One region of the Caloramator mitchellensis genome, then DNA from elsewhere that is predicted to be linked to it. Evidence: predicted binding sites of a transcription regulator. Region 1 holds the regulator's gene; each other region holds the start of a gene.
The links. The regulator Rex, encoded in region 1, represses fermentation and respiration genes when NADH is low (regulators of the CRP and FNR family bind a similar motif). The targets are predictions, from matches to a motif close to ATTGTTAANNNNTTAACAAT.
Positions count from the first base shown of each region.

Region 2: ABG79_RS00290 (acetyl-CoA C-acetyltransferase) is a predicted target of Rex. The motif match lies at 4,709-4,728, and genes of this name have one in related genera.
Region 3: adhE (bifunctional acetaldehyde-CoA/alcohol dehydrogenase) is a predicted target of Rex. The motif match lies at 4,617-4,636, and genes of this name have one in related genera.

Region 1 covers NZ_LKHP01000002.1:135,174-142,830, reverse strand. The annotation lists gene ABG79_RS02265 (ATP-binding protein) at 1-1,975, shown strand, start outside; gene abc-f (ribosomal protection-like ABC-F family protein) at 2,076-3,980, opposite strand; gene ABG79_RS02255 (redox-sensing transcriptional repressor Rex) at 4,175-4,831, shown strand; gene ABG79_RS02250 (SH3 domain-containing protein) at 4,906-7,023, shown strand; gene ABG79_RS02245 (DNA-3-methyladenine glycosylase family protein) at 7,493-7,657, shown strand, end outside.
Region 2 covers NZ_LKHP01000001.1:59,784-67,440, reverse strand. The annotation lists gene kdd (L-erythro-3,5-diaminohexanoate dehydrogenase) at 1-572, opposite strand, end outside; gene ABG79_RS00310 (CoA transferase subunit B) at 584-1,249, opposite strand; gene atoD (acetate CoA-transferase subunit alpha) at 1,251-1,904, opposite strand; gene kce (3-keto-5-aminohexanoate cleavage enzyme) at 1,909-2,730, opposite strand; gene kal (3-aminobutyryl-CoA ammonia lyase) at 2,740-3,126, opposite strand; lysine riboswitch at 3,209-3,386, opposite strand; gene ABG79_RS00290 (acetyl-CoA C-acetyltransferase) at 3,459-4,643, opposite strand; gene ABG79_RS00285 (3-hydroxybutyryl-CoA dehydrogenase) at 5,052-5,894, opposite strand; gene ABG79_RS00280 (short-chain-enoyl-CoA hydratase) at 5,905-6,684, opposite strand; gene ABG79_RS12725 (hypothetical protein) at 6,749-6,874, opposite strand; gene ABG79_RS00275 (putative zinc-binding metallopeptidase) at 7,058-7,657, shown strand, end outside.
Region 3 covers NZ_LKHP01000009.1:67,659-75,315, reverse strand. The annotation lists gene ABG79_RS08515 (ABC transporter substrate-binding protein) at 1-623, opposite strand, end outside; gene ABG79_RS08510 (LacI family DNA-binding transcriptional regulator) at 801-1,862, opposite strand; gene adhE (bifunctional acetaldehyde-CoA/alcohol dehydrogenase) at 2,019-4,604, opposite strand; gene ABG79_RS08500 (Nramp family divalent metal transporter) at 4,907-6,157, opposite strand; gene ABG79_RS08495 (magnesium transporter) at 6,168-7,430, opposite strand; gene ABG79_RS08490 (Fic family protein) at 7,590-7,657, opposite strand, start outside.

The DNA of each region.
Region 1 (7,657 bases):
TTTAAATACTGAGATACTCATCAAAACTATTAATAATGCAATTGAGGAAGGTTTTAATGGAGTTGCAGTGGTGGCTGATAGAGAATGCTTCTTTGAAAGTGAATATGGAGAAGAAATATTGTATCAATATGAGAAAAAACTGGATGATATCTTTAGTAATAACCCTATATCAGCGTTAAGTATTTACAATCTTGATAAATTTGGTGTTGATGGCTTCTTTGCTATTACACACTTGAATCCCAATTTTATTTATAAAGTAATCAACGAGATTTTCATACATAACAAAGACATTGTTAGTTTTTCCTATGAAGAAGCTTTGGGCATAGTATATACATTTTTGAAACGAAGAGAAAAATCAGTTAGAGAAAGTAAAATATATAATTTCATAAGCAATATAGCAACTGAAGTATCTTATAAAAAGAATGAAGGCGAAATAATCGAAACTACATTAAAATATATTTGCAACACATCCTATGCAAATTTTGGATTTGTCGATATGAATGCAAATGAATCTGAAGGGATTACTGATTTGATTTCATATAATGTTCCTAATGAGATCATAGAAATTTATTTCTCAGATAATTTAAAGAAGAAGACTAGTGTTAATTTCGATAGGCTTAAATATTGGCTAATAAATGTAAATGAGTTGGATAAACATTATAAAGAAATTTTTAACAGATATAATATAGCATCAAGTGTTGTTATACCCATTAAATATGATGATAACATATTTGGATATATGTGGCTAGCTTCAAGAGATACAAATAATTCACTGTTTGATAATGCAGAATTTTTATATAAAGTTTGTGAGACTGTAGCAAAGATTATACTGCAATTTAAGAAATATAAAAAGATTCAGGATAGCATGGTTTTAACAAGCAAACTCCAGGCTTTAGGAGAACTAACAGGTGGAATTGCACACGAATTCAATAATATTTTGACTCCTATTTTAGGTTATGTTCAGGTATTAAGGGAGAAAATTAGGGACAGTGAGCTTTGTAATTATTTAGATATGATTGAGGAGAGCGCCAAGGACGGAGCCAAAATTGTTAAGAGGATTCAGGATTTTTCAAGCAAAAGAAATAAGGCAGTTGAGCAGGTTGATATAGACAAGGCAATACTTCACTCGGTGGAAATCACTAAGCCTAAGTGGGCATATGAAGCTCAAGTAGAGCAGAAAAAGATTGAAATGAGGTTGAATTTGCGTTCAGGTTCATTTATTGAAGGGATAACTACAGAGGTTAGAGAAATATTCGTAAACTTAATTTCAAATGCTGTTGATGCGATGCCAAATGGAGGACAAATCGAAATTGAGTCATATAATGAAAAGGATGTCGTGATAATTAGAGTTAAAGATAATGGAATAGGAATGAATAATGAAGTGCTATCAAGAATATTCGAACCATTCTTCACTACTAAGAATGAACGCGGAAATGGATTAGGGTTGCATATTGTTTACAATATAATTAATTCTATGAAAGGAAATATAGAAGTAAACAGCGTAGAAAATAAAGGAAGTGAATTTATTATCCGATTCCCAAGAAGGGCGAGAATGCTTAATGATGAAGAAAAGATAATTAGTTCAATAAATCAGAAAAGACTAAACATACTAGTAATAGATGATCAAAGTCAGGTTGCAGCTGTAGTTTCAGAGATGCTTGAGGTGCTTGGCCATAACACACAGGTTGTAAACGATGATGAGAAAATAATCGAAACATTCGATAAAAATAATTTTGATGTTGTAATATGCGACCTTGCAATGCCTAATATTACAGGCGTTCAGATATCAAAGATGATAAAGCAAAGAAAAAAAGATGCAGCATTTATTTTAATGACAGGCTGGCTAGGAAAGCTGAAGAACGATGACCTTGATTGTGTAGATTATATTATCAACAAGCCTTTCTCAATTGAAGAATTAAAGAAAGCATTAAATGAAATTCAAAAATCAATAGATGAAGAAGAAGCTGTCTCTTAAAGGAGACAGCTTAATTTATCTATTTAATAGTTTTCTGAAAACTCATTTAAACATTGATATCAAAGTTTTTTGGTATTGTAAAATAAAATAATTCTTGGGATTAATTCAATAGTTCTTCCCATTTCTCATATAATCTACTTAATAAGTCTTTATTAGAATTAAGTTCCTTTGTGATTTGGACAACCTTATCCGGTTCAGAATAAATATCTGGCTGGCAAAGAAGGCTTTCAAGGTCGCTTATTTTTGATTCAAGTGATTCGATTTGCTTTTCAATATCCTTTATTTCGTTTTCTTTTGCCTTTTGCTGTTCCCTTTTTTCGCGTTCTTTTCGCCTTTCGTCCTTTATTTGTGTTTTAGTTTTCCCAACAGTGTTTATAACAATTTCATCCGAATTGGTATTCTTTTTTTGAATATAGTAATCGAAATTACCGATAAATTCAGAGAAGGTGCTACCGTCAAACTCTATAATCTTGTTGAATATTTTGTTTAGAAAGTATCTATCGTGGGAAATAGCAAATATAGTTCCTTCATAATCCATAAGGGCATTTTCAAGAGCTTCCCTTGATAGAATATCAAGATGGTTTGTAGGCTCGTCTAATAAAAGTAGGTTAGGTTTTTTAAGCATGACCTTCAGCATTGAAAGCCTTGCCTTTTCTCCACCGGATAGCGTCGATATAGATTTAAACACATCATCCTTAGTAAATAAAAATGCTGCAAGGTAATTTCTGATTTGAGTGGTTGTAAGGTTTGGATATTCATCCCAAACTTCATCGATTACCGTTTTATCTTCTGATAAATTGCTCTGTTCCTGGTCATAGTATCCTATCAATACATTTTTTCCTAGTCTAACAAACCCTGCGTCTGGCTCTATAAGTCCACAAATTATCCTAAAAAGGGTAGTCTTTCCCTTTCCATTTGAGCCTATTAGAGCAACTCTTTCACCACGCTTAATAAAAAGCGATAAATTCTCAAACAGAGTTTTATCTCCAAAGGATTTTTTAATATTTTCAAGGCTTATTACATCATTTCCACTTTGGAATTTAATTTCAAATTTGATTTTAACGCTGTTTTGGAATACTTGAGGTTTTTCTATTCTTTCTATTCTATCAAGCATCTTTTCTTTGCTCTCGGCCTGCTTTATGCTTTTTTCTCTGTTGAAGGACCTAAACCTTTCAATCATCTCCTCAAGTCGCTGTATTTCTTTTTGCTGTAGCTCATAATGTTTTAGTTTTTCCTCTAACCTGTTTTGTCTTTCATTTATAAAATATGTGTAATTGCCGTTGTATTCTTCAATTGTTCCATTTATAAGCTCAAATGTTTTTGTGGTAATAACGTCTAAAAAGTATCTGTCGTGTGAAATTATTATACAGGCGCCTCTATATTCCTTAAGGAATTCTTCTAAAAATTTAATTGCCTCTAAATCAAGATGGTTGGTAGGCTCGTCAAGGAGCAAAATGTCAGGATTTTTTAAAAGGAGCTTTGCAAGTGATAATCTTGTCTTTTGACCGCCTGATAGATTTACCACGCTCTTAGTAAAATCTGAAGATGGTATTCCAAGACCTGTTAAAATTCTTCTTACTTGATTTTCAATCGAATAACCATCGAGCATGTCAAATTTGTCTAATAAAATTCCATATTCATTTAAAAGCTCGCTATGCTTTTGCTCATCCTTTTCACTGGAAATCAACAATTCAAGTTCTCTCAATCTATTTTCGATATTTTTGACATTTTCAAATACCTTTAGCGCCTCTTCAAATACATTGTTTGTTATTTCGAATTCAATGTTCTGGCTTAAGTAGCCTATTGTCTTATCGTTAGAAATAAAAAGAGCTCCATTATCAGGCTCGATTTGCTTTGATAATATTTTAAACAATGTGGTTTTACCTGCACCGTTCTTACCAACGAGTCCAACCTTTTCGCTATCTTCAATTTTTAAATTTATATCTTTTAAAATAACATCTGTTCCGTATGATTTTGAAATATTTTGGGCTTCTAATACTACCATTTTTCCACCTCAGAATTAAATTTACGAGTATATTATATAATTACGAAGAAATAAAGTCAAAATATAGAATTTAAAGGCATAAATTATTTCACAAGTATTCACAAAATTTTAATTTTGCTATATAATTAAATAAAAATGCTACAATTTTTTTTAAGAACAAATGTTAAAATATAAACAATGGGTTAGGTGATATAATGAGTAAAAAAACAGTAATATCGATGGCTGTTATCAGAAGGCTTCCAAAGTATTATAGGTATTTAGGAGAGTTATTAAGAAATGACATTGAAAGAATATCATCAAAGGAATTATCTGAAAGAATAGGTTTTACAGCTTCTCAAATAAGACAGGATTTGAATAATTTTGGTGATTTTGGCCAACAGGGATATGGATACAATGTCAGAGCGCTAAGGGACGAAATAGGAAAAATACTAGGACTTAATAAGGAATATAAAACAGTTATCGTTGGGGCCGGAAATATAGGTCAGGCAGTAGCTAATTACACAAATTTTGAAAAGTTAGGTTTTCACCTGATAGGTATATTTGATAGGAATCCTAAATTGATTGGGATGGGAATCAGGGATATAGAAGTTCAGGATGTTGACAATCTTGAATCATTTTTAAAGAATAATCCTGCAGACATTGGTATTATTTGTGTTCCAAAGGAACAAGCACAAAGAATAGCAGATGCATTTGTAAAGTCGGGAATTAAAGGCATATGGAACTTTGCACCTACTGATATTGCTGTTCCAGAAGATGTAATAGTTGAGAATGTTCATCTTAGCGAAAGCCTTTTGACACTTAGCTATAGACTTAATGAAAGTGAATTGTTTAAGGAAAAAATTGGGCGTTGAATTACGCCTTTTTTTTATTTATAATTAACGTAAATATATGTCGAAAATTTAAAAAATAAGGGGGTAGTGGGGAGTTGAAGAAAATTTCGTCGAAAATATCGTTCTCTCTCGTCATTTTTTTAATCGTTACACAAGTCTTATATATTGATGTTAAGTCTGCTACAACAAGCTTTAAGCAGTATAAGGTTCAGATAATTGCTAATTATTTAAACATTAGGAGCAGTGCAAGTACTTCAGCAAAGATAGTCGGCAAGTATACAAAAGGGACTGTTGTTACCGTAATAGGAAAGTCTGGAAGCTTTTTAAAAACCTCAAAGGGATATATTTATAACAGTCCAAATTATTTAAAGACTGTATCGACAAATTCTGGGGCAAGCTTTAAGCAATATAAGGTTCAGGTAATTGCTAATTATATCTATATAAGAAGCAGTGCAAGCACTTCAGCAAAGATAGTCGGCAAGTATACAAAAGGGACTGTTGTTACCGTAACAGGGAAATCTGGAAGCTTTTTAAAAACCTCAAAGGGATATATATATAACAGTTCAAGTTATATAAAAAATTATATCCAAAGCACTTCGACCTTTACTTCTTACAAAGCAGTAGTAACTGCTTCAACATTAAATATTAGACAAGCCCCTTCTACAACAGCCGCCATAGTTGGGAAGTATTACAAGGGCAATATAATTGCTATCATAGGAAAATCAGGAACATTCCTAAAGACAAACAAGGGATATGTTTCTTCACAATATGTTGCAAAATATACTCCAAGCAGGGAAGAAAATCCTTTGGTTGGAAGATTTATAAGGCTTAAAGAAGATGTCACGATGTTTAAGACATTGGATGGAACGCTGGATGACAGGCTTTTGCTTGCGAATGAATCATTCAAAATACTTGGAATAGAAGGCGATTTTTATAAAATTATAAAGGGAAGTTCAATCGGATACGTCCACAAAGATAAGGTGGATTTACTTGACAACATTCCAAATGATAAGTTCACATTAGCATGGCAGTATATATACGACAAGAGTAGAAACTCAAGAACCTATGATGAAGACACCGATTATATAAATATTAAATCTTCACAGACAGGGCTTGATGTTGTTTCACCTACCTGGTTTGATATGACAGGAGATTATAGAAATGTTTCAAGTATAGATGTTATAGACAATGCAGACCCAGAATATATAAAAAGGGCTCACAACAATGGCTATGAAGTTTGGCCAAGGTTTGTTGAATTTGATGCCGATAGAGCTTACGCAATGTTTACAAATGCGACAGTAAGGAAAAAAGTAATTAGCAAGGTTGTTTCGCTTGCCAGAAGTTATAACGTAGATGGAATAAACATTGACTTTGAAGCATTAGGAACGATAAGCGCAAACAAGGATTTGTTCACTGCATTTGTAAGGGACCTATCTGCTGAGCTTAAAAAATATAACATGGTTGTATCAGTAGATGTTGTTAGAATTTCAACTTCCCAGACATGGTCAAAGTGGTATGATAGACAAGCCCTCATAAACTATGTTGACTACATGATTCTCATGGCTTACGACGAACATGTTGCATCATCAACGACAGCTGGTTCAGTAGGGTCTTATCCATGGGTTAAGGATTCAATAGAAGAGTTAATAGAAATTGGAATACCAAAGGAAAAATTAGTTCTTGGGGTTCCATTTTACCTAAGATTATATAAGCTAAAGGTAGTAAATAATCCGTATGATTCAGTTGTCTTTACAAAGGCTAATTACTATGTGTATTCGAGTAATTCAACTTCAAGCACAAAGCTGCAACCGGCTAATATAGGTGATTCCTATAAATTGTTGGGAGAAAGTTCAAATTGGTATAAGGTTGAATTTAATGGAGGTATTGGATATATTCCAATGACTGTTTCAATAAAGGTGCCAGCTAATACTATTAAAGAATTTGTAGTATCCTCTTCGGCTATATCAACGAATACAGCCATGAATTATATGCAACAATATGGTGGACGAATGTTTTTTGACAGTAAGGCACAGCAAAACGTTGTTACCTATAATGCAGATGGATATAAGTATATAGTTTGGCTTGAGGATAATACTTCTATGGGCTGGAGAATGGACCTAGCAAATCAATTTGATTTGCCTGGAATTGGTGCCTGGAGCCTTGGATGGGAAGATAGAAGCATCTGGGATGTTATTAAAGAAAAAATAAAATAGGTGCCTGTCACTTGATTTCTTGACTTCTTGAGTTGTATGCCAATTTGGACAAATAATTATAGAAAATTAGTTTAATTGTTAAAGTGGTATAATTCGTTAGCTCCCAAATATCAGAATTTATACTTTATATAGTTTATAATACCGTGCAGAAAATTTTACTGGATTTTCTGCAATGAAAAATAGTTCAAGTTTTATTCACTGCAAAAGAATAAATTTTCAAGACGTCAATCGGAAGATTATGATTGACGTTTTTTTTGTGGCGCGGAATTCGCGATAGCTTGGTGTTGAAAGTTCGCTGTGGCTGCGGAGTGGAACATATAAAAAGGTGCCTATCGTAAGGTATAACCTGAAGAAAACGCGCACTTAAAGTCCAGGTTGCATTTTTGCTTGTTTAATTAAACAACATGCTATCACTTGTTTAAAGAAAAATGTATAATAAAGATAATAATTTGCAAAGGAGGCGAGGATGATGACACAAAAGACAAATGTAAATTGTCAAACAATTCAAGAACTCAAGAAATCAAGTGAATGTCACTTAGAGCATATTTTTGAATGCGGTCAGTGCTTTAGATGGAATAAATATGAGGATGGATATATAGGAGTTGCTGGAGGGAAGGTAGTTTATGCATACGAG
Region 2 (7,657 bases), on a different contig from region 1:
AAAATAAGGACGCTTTGCCCTGGCTTTACAAGCTTTGCAGTTTGAGCTGGTGCACCAGCAACATCAAGGGCTGCAAGTGCTAATGTTTCATCCATATCCTTTGGAAGCTTTGCGTAAATTCCGCTTTCAAACAATATAGCCTTTCCCTTAATTTCAACTCTGTCTATTTCAGGTTTAATATCTATTATTTCATCAATTCTAAGAGGTGTTAAAGAAAGAGATACAAGTGTTGCTATTTTATCTCCAACATTTAAATCAGTTTTACCAATTAATGATTCTCCTATTTTTTCTACGATACCTATAAGCATTCCGCCTGACCCTGTTACAGGATTTTGCATCTTTCCTCTTTCGCCTACTATTTCTAAAATTCTTTTCTTTATCTTTTCAACATCTCCACCTTGCTCTTCTTCAATCTGTGTAAAACTTGCTGAATCAATGTTAAGTGCTATTACATCAATTAGAATTTCATTGTCATATATTTCCATATCGTTTGAAATCTTTAATGCAGGTTGTGGTAAAACCCCCTGTGGTTCTATTACTCTATGTGTTCCATATTTACATCCCTTTCTCATGTTAATCCCCCTTATATTTCCATTATTTTTACTTCATCAGGTATTATAAGTTCTGCTTCTGTCAATGACTTTACCTCATCAACAGTTGTATCCTTATATATTTCTTTTAAAACTAAACCCTTTTCCGTAACTTCCAAAACGCATAGTTCAGTCACAATCATATTAACTTCTCCCTTTGCAGTTAGTGGAAGTCTGCATCTTTTTAATATTTTAGGCTGCCCCTTTGATGTATGCTGCATTGCCACTATAACCTTTTTAGCTCCAACAACCAAATCCATAGCTCCACCCATTCCGGGAACCATCTTTCCTGGAATTATCCAATTTGCAAGGTTTCCTTCCTGGTCAACTTCAAGAGCTCCAAGAACTGTAATATCTACATGTCCACCTCTTATCAAGGTAAACGAAACAGAACTGTCAAAAAAAGCTCCTCCTGGTAATACTGTTACAGGAATTCCACCTGCGTTAGTGATGTTTTTGTCTTCCTTTCCTGCTTCTGGCATTGGACCCATTCCTACCATACCGTTCTCAGATTGAAAAATAACGTTAACTCCTTCTGGGACATAGTTTGCAACTAATGTTGGAAGCCCAATTCCTAAATTAACAAGCTGTCCGTCCTTTAGTTCCTTAGCTATTCTTCTTGCAATTATCTCTTTAGCTTGTTCTGCATTAGGTATCATATCATGCACCCCCCTTGATTATATAATCAACTACTACACCCGGCGTCATTGCATCTTCTGGTTTTAATTCTCCTACCTTAACAATCTCTTCCGCTTCAACAATAACCGTATCTGCTGCAAATGCGATTATTGGATTAAAATTTCTTGTGGTTCCTTTGTAAAACACGTTGCCCATTTCATCTGCTATACTTCCCTTTACAAGCGCAATATCAGCTCTTAATGGAAGCTCTAACAGATATTCTTTGCCATTTATGTTTAATTTTTGTTTTCCTTCTTCTACAATAGTCCCAACGCCAGTTGGAGTTAAGACACCGCCAAGTCCAGCTCCAGCTGCTCTTATTCTTTCAATCAATGTTCCCTGAGGGCAAAGTTCAACTTCCATTTTGCCTTCGTTCATAAGTCTTCCGGTTTCTGGGTTAGTTCCAATGTGGGATACAATAACCCTCTTAACTTGTCCATTAACCACAAGCTTTCCTATCCCTCTGTCTGGGAATGCAGTGTCGTTAGCAATTATGGTTAATTCTTTAACATTCATTTCCACTAAAGTATCGATTAGTTTTTCAGGAGTTCCACATGCTAAAAATCCACCAATCATTATAGTCATTCCATCTTTGATAAGCGTTTTAATTTCGTTGATATCAACCACCTTTTTCATTCTATCACCTCACTATTCCCAATATTTTTCTTGCCTCATCAGGGGTTGCAATTTCCCTTCCAAGTTCCTTTGCAATTCTAACAACTTTTTCAACAAGCTCTGCATTAGAGTTTGCCAAAACTCCCTTTGAAATATATACATTATCTTCGAATCCCACTCTAACGTTTCCACCCATTAAAATTGCCATTGTAGCAAGCGGGAATTCAAATCTTCCTATTCCGGTTACTGTCCAGGTAGCATCCTTGGGAATGCTTTCAGACAAAAATATTAAATCCCTTGGTTCTCCTGATATTCCACCGTTTACTCCCATAACAAAATTGAAATGAAGCGGTCCTTTAATAATTCCCTTTTTATGTAGTCTTAGAGCCATATCAACCATTCCCTTGTCAAAAACCTCTAATTCAGGTTTTATACCAAGTTCATTTATTTTATTTGCAAAGTAAATAATTGTGTTTTCTGTATTAACGAATATATCGTCTCCACCAAAGTTTACCGTTCCACAGTCAAGCGTTGCCATTTCAGGTTTTAAGTATACAGGCTGAAGTCTTTCTTCGTTAGTCATTCCAACTGCCCCGCCTGTTGACGGTTGAATGATTACATCTGGGCACCTTTCCCTTATGGCCTCCATACATGCTCTGAATCTTTCTTTATCCTGTGTCGGAGTTCCATCATCATTTCTAACGTGAAGATGAATAATGCTTGCTCCAGCCCTATAGGCCTTTTCTGCTTCATTTGCAATTTCTTCTACAGTATAAGGAACGTTTGGATTATGTTTTTTAGTAACTTCGGCACCACAAATAGCTGCGGTTATTATTAGTTTTTCCATCCTATCCCCTCACCTTTTATTTCTTTGTTTATCCTTTGGAACAACGCATGTTCCACTTGCTCTACAAACAACTATCGGCTCATCAATAACTTCTGCTGCTGAATCGTTTATGTCAGGCCTTGACTGTATAACCTTCCTTGCCTCAAACTTCATTTTTCTTGAAGTGTTTCCTACTTCAACTATTTCACCTACGGCTTCGATGTAATCACCAGCATATACAGGTGCTAAAAATTCTACAGAATCATAAGCTCTAAATAAACCTTCATCCCCGTCATGTCTTATCAATAATTCTGTTGCTACATCACCAAACAAATTTAACATTCTTGCACCATCTACAAGGTTTCCCCCATAATGGGCATCATGCATACTCATTCTTAATCTTATTACTGCCTTCAATTTTAACCCCCCTATATTTTTGAAATTTTTTGATAATTTTAGACAAATTAAAAGCGCTATTTATGCAATGGTATAAAACCACTGCATAAATAGCGCTTCATGGCAAACCATGACAGTGATAGGGCGTTGTGCTCCATCACCAAGGATATATCTAGGAACCGATAAATCCTTTCGGCAGACAACCCCTTCACATTAGGCTTCGGAAGTTCCTTTCCTTAACATCCTAATGCTACCTTATTATCTGCACCTCTATTTATGCGAAATTTAGAATTTATTTCTAATTATTATTATAGCATCAATTAAAATTTTTGTTAATATGTTTTTTGAATTTTTTAAATATTTGCATTTTCAATCAATATTGAAACTCCCATTCCCGCACCAATACAGAGTGCTGCAACTCCATATCTCTTGTTTTGTCGAATAAGTTCATGTATAAGAGTTACCAATATTCTTGTCCCGCTAGCACCTATTGGGTGGCCTATTGCGATTGCACCACCATTTACATTTACCTTTTCAGCATCAACTTTCAGTTCTCTTAACACCGCAAGCGATTGTGAGGCAAATGCTTCATTGAGTTCAAATAAATCAATATCCTCAATTGTCAAGTTAGCCTTTCTGAGCATTTTGTTGATTGCATCAACTGGACCTATTCCCATTATGCTTGGATCAACTCCAGCAAGTCCAAACCCCTTAATATAAACAAGAGGATTTAATCCTAATTCTTTACACTTCTCCTCTGAAGCAACTAAAACAGCAGCAGCCCCATCGTTAATCCCTGATGCATTACCTGCAGTAACTGTTCCGTCTGCTTTAAATGCAGGTCTTAATTTTGCAAGCTTCTCGATAGTCGTTTCTTCTCTAATATATTCATCATCCTTAAATATTATTTCTTCCTTCTTGTTCTTTATAGTAATTGGAACTATTTCATCGACAAATTTTCCATCTTTTCTTGCCTTTGTAGCTTTCATCTGGCTATTATATGCAAACTCATCCTGTTCTTCTCTTGTTAAATTATATTTTTGAGCTAGATTTTCAGCTGTAATTCCCATATGATACAAATTAAATGGACAAGTTAATCCATCATGTATCATTACATCTATAAGTTCAGTATTGCCCATCTTTATTCCATTTCTAAGACCCTTTACTAAAAAAGGTGCATTTGACATACTCTCCATACCACCTGCAATGCTCAACTCTTCTTGTCCTGCAAGTATTGAAGTGTATGCCATAATAACTGAATGAAGTCCTGAACCACACACAGTATTAACTGTTGTAGCTGGAACAGGAAGAGGAACTCCAGCTTTCAATGCTGCTTGTCTTGCAGGATTTTGACCATTTCCTGCCTGTAAAACATTCCCCATATAAACCATATCTAATTTCTCTTTAATTTCTGGCCTTTTATTAAGTAATTCGGAAATAACCTTTGTTCCTAAGTCTACTGCACTGAATCCTGCAAGACTTCCCATAAAGGAACCAACAGGTGTTCTTAATGCTTCAACAATCGCTACCTTTTGCATAATAGCCCCCCTCTTTTTGAATCTTCACAATATTATGATAAGGCTATTTTAACAATTATTCAACGAAAGTTAATTTTGTGACAAAGAATTGTATAAAAGGCTGTCTCAAAATTCATTTATTATCTTTTAACTTTAATCTACTAAGCCCCATGAATGATTTCACGGGCATTCGCTCATTTCACCAAGTAACTCTAAGCTTTTCTTTGTTTTCAAAAGTGCTACCCTCGCGAGACTTCCTCCTGAAGTCCGCTCGGCTCTACTCGTCCTGAGTAGAATTACGCACTTTTGAAAAGTCGAAAAGCAAGAGTTACTAAGGCTCATGAGAGATGCCACTTTGAAATCATATCATGGGGCTACATTAGTATGCTAAAAATGAAATTAATAACTTATAAATTTTGAGACAGCCTTTTACATATAATCATAAAAACCTCTGCCAGTTTTTCTTCCAAGGTAACCTGCTCTTACCATTTTCTTTAATAGAGGGTGTGGTCTATATTTTTGATCTCCAGTTTCTTTGTAGAGATATTCCATAATAGCAAGATTAATATCGTTTCCTATAAAATCTGCAAGTTCTAACGGTCCCATAGGATGGTTAGCGCCAAGTTTCATTGCTTTGTCTATATCCTTTGCAGATGCTATTCCTTCAGCTAAAATTCCTATTGCTTCATTAATCATTGGGATAAGTATTCTGTTTACTACAAATCCCGGTGCCTCATTAACCTCAACTGGGTCTTTTCCAATAGTAGTTGAAATCTCTTTAACTTTATTGTATGTTTCCTCTGAAGTTGCAATGCCTCTTATTATTTCTATAAGCTTCATTACCGGTGCTGGATTAAAAAAGTGCATGCCAATTACTCTATCAGGTCTTTTAGTTGCTGCGGCAATTTCTGTGATTGACAATGATGAAGTATTAGTAGCAAGTATTGTTTCTTCTTTACAAATACTATCAAGCTTTTTAAAAAGCTCCTTTTTTGCATCCATATTTTCTATAATTGCTTCTACTACTAAATCACAATCCTTTGCATCTTCAACATTAATAGATTTATGTATTTTTGAAACAATGTTATTTTTATCTTCCTCGCTTATCTTTCCCTTTTCAACTAACTTAGATATGTTTTTAACTATACCATTATATCCTCTTTCAACAAACTCTTCCTTGATATCATTTAAATAAACTTCTATGCCGCTTTGAGCAAATGTTTGGGCTATACCTGAGCCCATTGTTCCTGAACCTACAACAAATACCTTCATTTTAATCCCCCTATTTATTCTTAAATTTTTCTACCTTTCTTTTTTCTGTAAATGCAGTCATTCCATCCTTTTGATCCTCTGTTGCAAAACATTGTGAAAACACTTCTGCTTCATACATAATTGCAGTATCAATATCAGCCTGGTAGCCTCTATCTATTGCAGCCTTTGCTAATCCTACTGCAATTGGAGCGTTTTGTGATATTTTATTAGCGAGTTTTTTAGCTTCATCAATAAGTTCTTCTTTTTTAACTACTTTATTTACAAGTCCAATTCTTAGCGCCTCATTGGCATCAATAACGTCTCCTGTAAATATTAATTCCTTTGCCTTTGATTTGCCAACAATTCTTGAGAGCCTTTGTGTTCCTCCAAAGCCCGGAGTTATACCAAGTCCCACCTCTGGCTGCCCAAATTTTGCAGTTTCAGATGCTATTCTAATATCACACGCCATAGCAAGTTCGCATCCTCCACCAAGGGCATAACCGTTAACAGCAGCAATTGTGGGGATTCTTAAGCTCTCAATCCTTCTGAATACTTTATTCCCTAATATACTGAAATTTCTAGCTTCTTTTGGGTTCATATCCTTCATCTCTGCAATATCAGCACCTGCAACAAATGCCTTTTCCCCATCCCCTGTAATTACAAGAGCATAAATCTCATTATCATTTTCAATTTCATCAATTGCTCCGTCTAATTCTTTTAATACTTTTGTGTTTAGCGCGTTTAACGCCTTTGGTCTTGAAATTGTTAACACCGCAATATTTTCTTCTTTTTGTAAAATAATTGTTTCCAAATTCTCACCCCCAATATGATTATATCACTATTTTGACGATTTTTAAAATTCTAAATATTTTTGTTTAACAATTTACTGCTTGCTCAACTGTAACAATTTCATCTTTGTTTAGATTTAAATCATTAGCTGCACAGTGTATCCCAAGCAATGGTTCAAATCCTGTAAAATATTTTCCATCTCTTCTTTGCATAACTCCTGAACCGAATGGTGTATCGCTACTGAGCATTAGGATAAATCTCAAAAACTTTTTCGTAGATATCCAATAATTTTTTAACTGCTCAATTTCCTAATAAATTTATAAATATTGGCTAATATACCATTTATTTGCGAAAAATGGTATTATAATATTAAGATAATTATACGAGGTGATTTTATGAAAAAGAAAATTTTTTTTATGTTCTTAATCTTTTTAATGTTATTATCTTTAGCATCATCAGAAGATATTCTTAAAGAAAAAACGCTCCATACATCTAACAGAATATTTGCAAAACAATCAAATATAAAAATTAAATCAATAGCTGATATATACATTACAGTCAAGCATAATCAAAGATATCAATTGCCCTCATCAGTAACAGCAGTAATGACAAATAATACAAAACAAAAAGTCCTGATTACTTGGAATTCTAATAAAGTAGATACAAGTAAAGTTAGAAAGCTTACCTTTACTGGTAAAGTTAAGAACTACAACAAATCAGTTAAAGCAACTATTAATATAGTTCCTGTAATTACAAAAATTGATGATATAATACAAGTTGCATTAGTTGGCGATAATATCGAATTTCCTAAAAAAGTTAAAGCAATCATGAGCGACGGAACAACAAAATATGTCGATATACTTTATAATTATAGTCTGCCCTCAACCAATATGCCTGGCATATATTATTGTGATAAAGGAATTGTATCTGGATACGATAAATTTGTTAAATTAAAATGGGTAATTAGAAGATATCCAAATGTTTACTTGAATTTT
Region 3 (7,657 bases), on a different contig from region 1:
TCAGCTGCAAGAACATTAAATGCTGGTAGGGTTGTCCATGAATCTTTAAATGTGAAATAAAAAGGTATTTTACCTGCCTTCTTTGTTTTTTCTGCAACAGCTATAAACTCGTCCCATGTTTTTGGAACAGTAAGTCCAAGTTCATTAAATAATTTTTTATTGTATATTACCGCATTTGCATTAACCGCATATGGAATTGCATAGACTTTATCTAAACCGCTTATATCCTTAAGCATTTGAACATATTGTGGATGTATTTTTTGTAGTTCCTGAGAATCTGTTAAATCTTCAAAGGCACCTGCCTTTGCAAGATCTGCATAAGTTACATCTCCACCTACAGATACAATATCTGGGACATCCCTTTTTGCCATTCGTGTTCTAAGAACAGTTGAAGCTTCTGGTGGATTTGATTGAACTACATCAATATCAGGATTTTCCTGTTCAAATTTTTGAATGAGCTTTTCAAAAGTTTCTTTTGCTTCTTGCTTGTATTGAAAAAATTCTATTTTAACCTTTTCACCTGTTCCTTGTGAAGATGTTTCTGTAGCATTCTTTTTTGTGCATCCATTAAAAATGGATACAACGAAAATTAATGTAATAATTAAGGACATTATCTTTTTCATACATAATCCTCCTAATTAACATCTTGCGAACTAATTGATTTTGGTATAAAATTACTTAAGCACAATTTTTATAATTTTTTATTATTTTTGCCTTTTTAAAGGCATTTTTTTTATATCTTTCATAAACCACCCCCATTAATTTTGTTTATAGCTAAGCATCAATAAAGATGCCTAATTTTAACTATAGAAAATATAGCCAGAATAATCACTGTCATTACCACCGCAACTTTTTCTTATAATAAGTTTTGTAGGCACAACTACTTGAATGGGAATTTCTCTACCCCTTGCTCTTTCTAGTAACAATTTAACGGCAGCTTTTCCCATCTCTTCAGTATATGTCTTTACAGTCGTCAAAGGAGGATTTAAATAAGCCGCAGATTCAATATCATCAAAGCTTATAATAGCTACATCGTCTGGAACATTGATATTTGCCTCATGGAGTGCATGTAATGCACCTGTGCTCATAGGATCGCTTGCAATTATAAAAGCACTTGGTAAACTTCCATTTTCTATTGCTCCTTTCATTGCTTTATAACCACCAGAAGGATTCCAATCCCCAATATAAATATTTCTTTCACTATATAGCCCTAATTCCTTCATCTTTTTCCTGTAGACTTGCAATCGAACATCTTCAATTTCTATAACCTCATTTGAAGTAATTCTTTTAACTGTTTTCCTTCCACCTATATAACCAATCTCTTTATGTCCCATACTAACAAGATAATCTATTACATTTTCTGTTGCCTTCTCAAAGCTCGAAATAACAGAATCATATTCATCTATTTCATATGCATGGTCAACAAATACAACGTTTCTGTTATTATATAAATTTTTGAAATCTTTTGCTTCAATGCCTCCTACAACAATCAATCCATCAAATTCATTCAAGTCAAAATTAAATTTATTTCCGTCGAGTCTAACAATACTCGAAATATTAATAAACTTTTCACTGCATTCCTTTTCAATTCCCTGCCTTATTGACAAAAAATAAGGGTCGTTTGCTTCATCTTGCTCTGAATAAGCCAGTAAAATGCCTATATTCAATGCATTTTCAACTTTATCATCTTGCTTTTTTACATCTCTTTTTCTAAGAGGTTTATATCCTAATTCATCTACTATTTTTAATATTTTTTCTCTTGTTTCATCTGATACCGAGAGAGTTTTATCGTTGTTTAAAATTCTTGATACTGTTGCTATAGATACATTTGCCTTACGTGCTATATCTCTAATAGTTATCATATCATCACCATTTTCTATTTTATTTTACTAAAATAAGCTCGTTGTTTAACTTTATTTTAGTTAACTTAAGTAAATTATATCAGGAACATTAACTAAAAATCAATACTTTTTTGAAAATTTAATAAATTTAAAAAGGTAGGCTCAAAGCCTACCTTTTTATCTTCCTTCAAAAGCTCTTATATAAAGTTCTTTTATTTCACTTATTAGCGGATATCTTGGGTTAGTTCCTGTGCACTGGTCGTCAAAGGCCTGTTCTGCCATCTCATCTAAAGCTGCATAAAATTTCTTTTCCGAAACTCCAGCTTCCTTAATGGACTTTGGAATATTAACTTTTTCCTTTAATTGTTCTATCGCATTGATTAATAGTTCAACCTTTTCATCCTCATCCTTACCACCAAGTCTTAAATAATCAGCAATCTGTGCATATCTCCACTTAGCATTTGGATACTTATACTGTGGGAATGCAGTCTGCTTTCTTGGATTATCAACTGCATTAAATCTTACAACTTCGCTTATTAAAAGTGCATTTGCAACTCCGTGAGGAATATGGAAGGTTGCACCTAATTTATGCGCCATTGAGTGGCATATTCCAAGGAATGCATTTGCAAAGGCCATACCTGCAATTGTTGAAGCATAGGCAACTTTTTCCCTTGCCTTCTGGTTTGCAGCCCCTTCTGAATAAGCAAGTGGTAGATATTTAAATATAAGCCTTATAGCCTCAAGTGCAAGGCCGTTTGTATATTCAGATGCTAAAACTGAAACATAGGCTTCAATTGCATGTGTAAGTGCATCTATCCCTGATGCGGCAGTAAGTCCCTTTGGCATATTCATCATAAGTTCAGGGTCAACAATCGCCATATCTGGAGTTAATTCATAATCAGCAAGAGGATATTTTACACCAGTTTTTTCGTCAGTTATAACTGCAAAAGGAGTAACTTCTGAACCTGTTCCTGCCGATGTTGGAATAGCAACCATCATAGCCTTTTGTCCAAGTTCTGGGAATTTGTAAATCCTCTTTCTTATATCCATAAATCTTAAAGCTAAATCTTCAAATTTAACTTCAGGATGTTCATACATAACCCACATAATTTTAGCAGCATCCATTGGCGAGCCACCACCAAGGGCAATTATTACATCTGGGTTAAATGATTTCATCAAATCTGCACCCTTTTTAGCAGTAGCTAATGTTGGGTCTGGCTCTACACCAGAAAATACGCTGTATTGTATTCCAACTTCGTCCAACAATTTTGTTACTGCATCAACATATCCTAAATCAAACAACACCTTGTCAGTAACTATGAACGCCCTTTTCTTATTCAAATCCTTTAGCTCACTAAGAGCAGTTGCAAGGCAGCCATATTTAAAGTAAATCTTTTCAGGAACCCTAAACCAAAGCATGTTTTCTCTCCTCTCAGCTACGCTCTTGATATTTAAAAGATGCTTAACACCTACATTTTCTGAAACTGAGTTTCCGCCCCATGAACCGCAGCCAAGAGTTAATGATGGCTCGAGCCTGAAGTTGTATATATCTCCAATAGCACCCTGTGAAGCTGGCATGTTAATAATAACTCTTCCCGTCTTCATAGCTGCACTGAATTTTTCAACTCTGTCCTTGCTCTTTATAGTGTCTGTATATAAAACTGATGTGTGCCCAAATCCGCCGTGCTTTACTAAATCCACTGCCTTATTAAGAGCTTCATCAAAGTTTTCAGCTCTATACATTGCAAGGACTGGTGACAATTTTTCAAATGAGAACGGCTCACTAAGTCCTATATTTTCTACTTCTCCGATTATTATTCTTGTATCTTCTGGAATAGTAATTTCTGCCATTTCAGCAATTTTAAGAGGGCTCTGACCAACTATATTTGCATTAATATGACCATTGACCAATATTATTTTTCTAACCTTATCAACTTCGTCACCCTTTAAAAAGTATGCACCTCTTTCTTCAAACTCCTTTTTAACTTCATCATAAACTTTATCTACTACAACGACAGCTTGTTCTGAAGCACATATAACACCGTTATCAAAGCTCTTTGAGAGGAGTATCGAGTTAACAGCCATTTTAATATGGGCTGTTTCATCTATTATCGCAGGGGTATTACCCGAGCCAACACCAATTGCAGGTTTTCCTGATGAATAAGCAGCCTTAACCATTCCAGGACCACCTGTTGCAAGAATGTAATCGCATTCGCTCATCAAAAGCTGTGATTTTTCAACTGATGGTTCTTCAATCCATCCTATAATATTTTTAGGTGCTCCAGCCTTAACAGCTGCTTCTAAAACAATTCTTGCAGCCTCAACCGTTGATTTTTTGGCACGTGGATGTGGTGAGAAAATAATACCGTTTCTTGTCTTAAGCGCTAATAGTGCCTTAAATATTGTAGTGGAAGTTGGGTTTGTTGTTGGAACAACCGCAGCGATTACACCAATAGGTTCTGCAATCTTCATTATTCCTGCTGCCTCATCCTTTTCAATAACTCCGCAAGTCTTTTCGTCCTTATATTTGTTGTAAATATACTCTGAAGCAAAATGATTCTTAACAACCTTATCCTCAACTATTCCCATTCCTGTTTCTTCAACAGCCATTTTTGCAAGATAGATTCTTGCATCATTAGCAGCCATAGCAGCTGCTCTAAATATTTCATCAACTTTTTCCTGCGAAAAATTTGAGTATTCTTCCTGGGATTTTCTAACTTCATTTATTTTTTGAAGTAAATCTTCATGAATTGTAATTGACATACACAACACCTCTTTGTTAATATTTTAACTATTATGGTCAATAAAAAAGGTTAACCAATACCAATATGATTATGCTTTCATTAGTATTTCGCTAAGAAAGCAGCCATTTTTAAGGAAAAATGCGGCGCCACACCATGCATAATGATTTGCATTGCTTGTTATTTATTTCACAATCTTATTATAAAACATATTCTAAAATAATGCAATACCTTCTGTAAAAATTTTTTATTTTACATAGTATTTATAACGCTTAAAAGAGACATAGAAAAAACCCCATGTCAAAACTTTTCATGGGGTCAATGTCAGACTAATCTTTCAATAAGAGGTGATATGAAAATTATAATGGATAAAGTCACTATAAACGCAACTGTTATCCAAATGATTACATTTTGTGTTTTGCTGTTTGTATATTCCCCCATTACCTCTTTTTTATTGGTCAAAATAACCATAAAAATCAATATAACTGGGGACAACATACCTGCCATCTGCTGAGTTGCAAGCATTATTCCAACAAGGGATAAGTTTGGAATAAGGACTATTACTGCGCTTAATATTATCATACCTGCAAATATTCCATAGAATATGGGAGCTTCTTTGTATTCATTGTCAAGTCCTCTCTCAAATCCAAAGGCCTCGCATATTGCATATGTGGTCGAGAGAGGTATTATTGCAATTGCAAGAGCTGACGCTCCAAATAGACCAAGTCCAAATAGAGCTGAAGCGTAGTTTCCTGCAAGCGGCTTTAGTGCAAGGGCAGCTTGTTCAGCATTTTCTATATGAATGCCATTTTTGTATAAAGTTATTGCAGTTGTTACAATTATAAAGAAGGATACCAAATCACCCCAGACTGCCGACAGATATACGTCTATTTTTTCGTATTTATAATCCTCTATACTAAGCCCCTTATCAACGATGGATGATTGAAGATAAAACTGCATATATGGAGTAATTGTAGTTCCAATCATTCCAATAAAGGTTAATATAAAGCCCTTGTTAAGTTCAATCTGCGGCGTGAACATCTCCTTAAAAACAACATTCCAGTCAGGTTTTGCAATAAAACAGGTTATGATATATGAAAAGAAAACAAAAGTAAATGCTAAAAAGACCTTCTCTGTTTTTGAATAGTTACCTCTTGTAATAATAAACAGGGTAAAAATTGCTACCAAAGGAACAGAAATATATTTTGCAATTCCAAAAAGTTCCATACTTGCTGCAATACCAGCAAAATCTCCTACTAAAACTCCAAAGTTAGCAATAAAAAGGGTTACCATTGCAAAAAAGGTGAGTTTAACTCCAAATTGTTCTCTTATTAAATCCGAAAGCCCTTTTCCTGTCACAACCGCCATCCTCGCGTTCATCTCCTGAATGACAGCAAGGCTGAAGGTTATTAATAGAAGTCCCCAAAGCATTTTATATCCATAGTGAGCTCCAACTGCTGCATAGGTTGCAATACCTCCAGCATCATTTCCTGCGTTAACTGTAATAAGCCCTGGCCCTATTATTCCTAATATAAATATGAGTTCCTTAAATCTTTTGTTCTTTATCTTTCCCATGGCGACCTCCCTATGCTGACCTTTTTAGTATTTTCTTCCATCTGGGAAGCAATACTTCATCAACAATATCATTTAGTATTGCCATTCCAACAAGAACTTTATTTTCATCAACAACGGGAATTGCAAGGAGCTCATATTTAGTAACAAGTTCGGTTAAATCATCAAGTGTATCGCTGTCTTTAACATAAATAACATTGCTCTTCATTATTTCCTTTAATTTAGAATCCCCTGGCGAAACAATAAGGTCTCTTATAGATACAACGCCTAAGAGCCTGCCATCATCATCAACAACATATAAATAATACGCAATTTCGGAGCTTGGCTTTGTTTCCCTTAATTCCTTTATAACCTCATCAACAGTCTTTTCAAAATTAAAAGCTATATAATCAGTGGTCATTATGCTTCCAACCGTATCCTCTTCGTATTCGAGAAGTTCCTTAATCTCTTCGGCATCTTCCTTATCCATTTTTTCAAGTATTTTTTCAACGTGTTCTTCGTCAACATCCTCTAGAATATCTGCAATTTCATCATTTGGCATGTTTTCAAAAATCTCTTTGGCAAGGGCAGCATCTATATTTTCTACAAGGTCTGTCTGGTATTCATCCTCAAACTCCTCAAGAGTATCTGCTGCAAGCCTTGTATCAAATGTCTTGAAAATATCGCTTCTGTATTTAGCATCAAGCTCTTCAAGTATATCTGCAATGTCAGCAGGATGAAGGGATTTAAGTTTCTTATAGGGCATTGAAAGAGTTAATCTATCTATCTGACCCTTTATTGGTTCAACATTGTCCCAAATAATTAGGCTATCACCAAGTCTTCTATTGAATCTTGATAAAATAATTTCTGTAAAATCAAGTATCCCAAGCCTTCTTAATAGGCCTCTGAATCCAATATCAACGGCAACAACCTTATAGCTCGCACCAATTTCTGCAAGCCTTAAATCGTTAACTCTAACAACCCTTCTTCCGTTTATATCAACTATTTGCTTATCTAGTATGTCATTTGAAAGGGAATAATAGTTTTCAACCCTTTTATATTCGAAATAATTATCGACAATAATCTTATACTTGTTTCCCTTTCTGAAAATACTTAAGGACTTAAATGCAATTTCCCTTAAAGCATCCCTATTTTTTATTCTGATTCCTTCAACAGATGGAAGGTGTTCATCGGAAGTTACAATAAGGTCGTTTAGCTTTCCAAGAAAAATATCAGTTGTGTCATAAACAGGAGCACCTAAAACATAACTTACATAACACCCCTTAACTCTTTCCATAATTTGTCCTCCTCCCATATAGGCAGGAGAAGTGCATAAGGTGATATAAATGAATATGCAGTTCCCCTACCATATTTAATTTTCCAATTTGGGCTCAAGTTAATACAACTATGATAAGGCCCACACTCCATCAATATCACCTCCAATTTTTTGTTTTGATTATCTAATAATATCTAATAAATCATAGAAATAATATCTTTTATCTCTTAATGAGTTATCTGCATAAA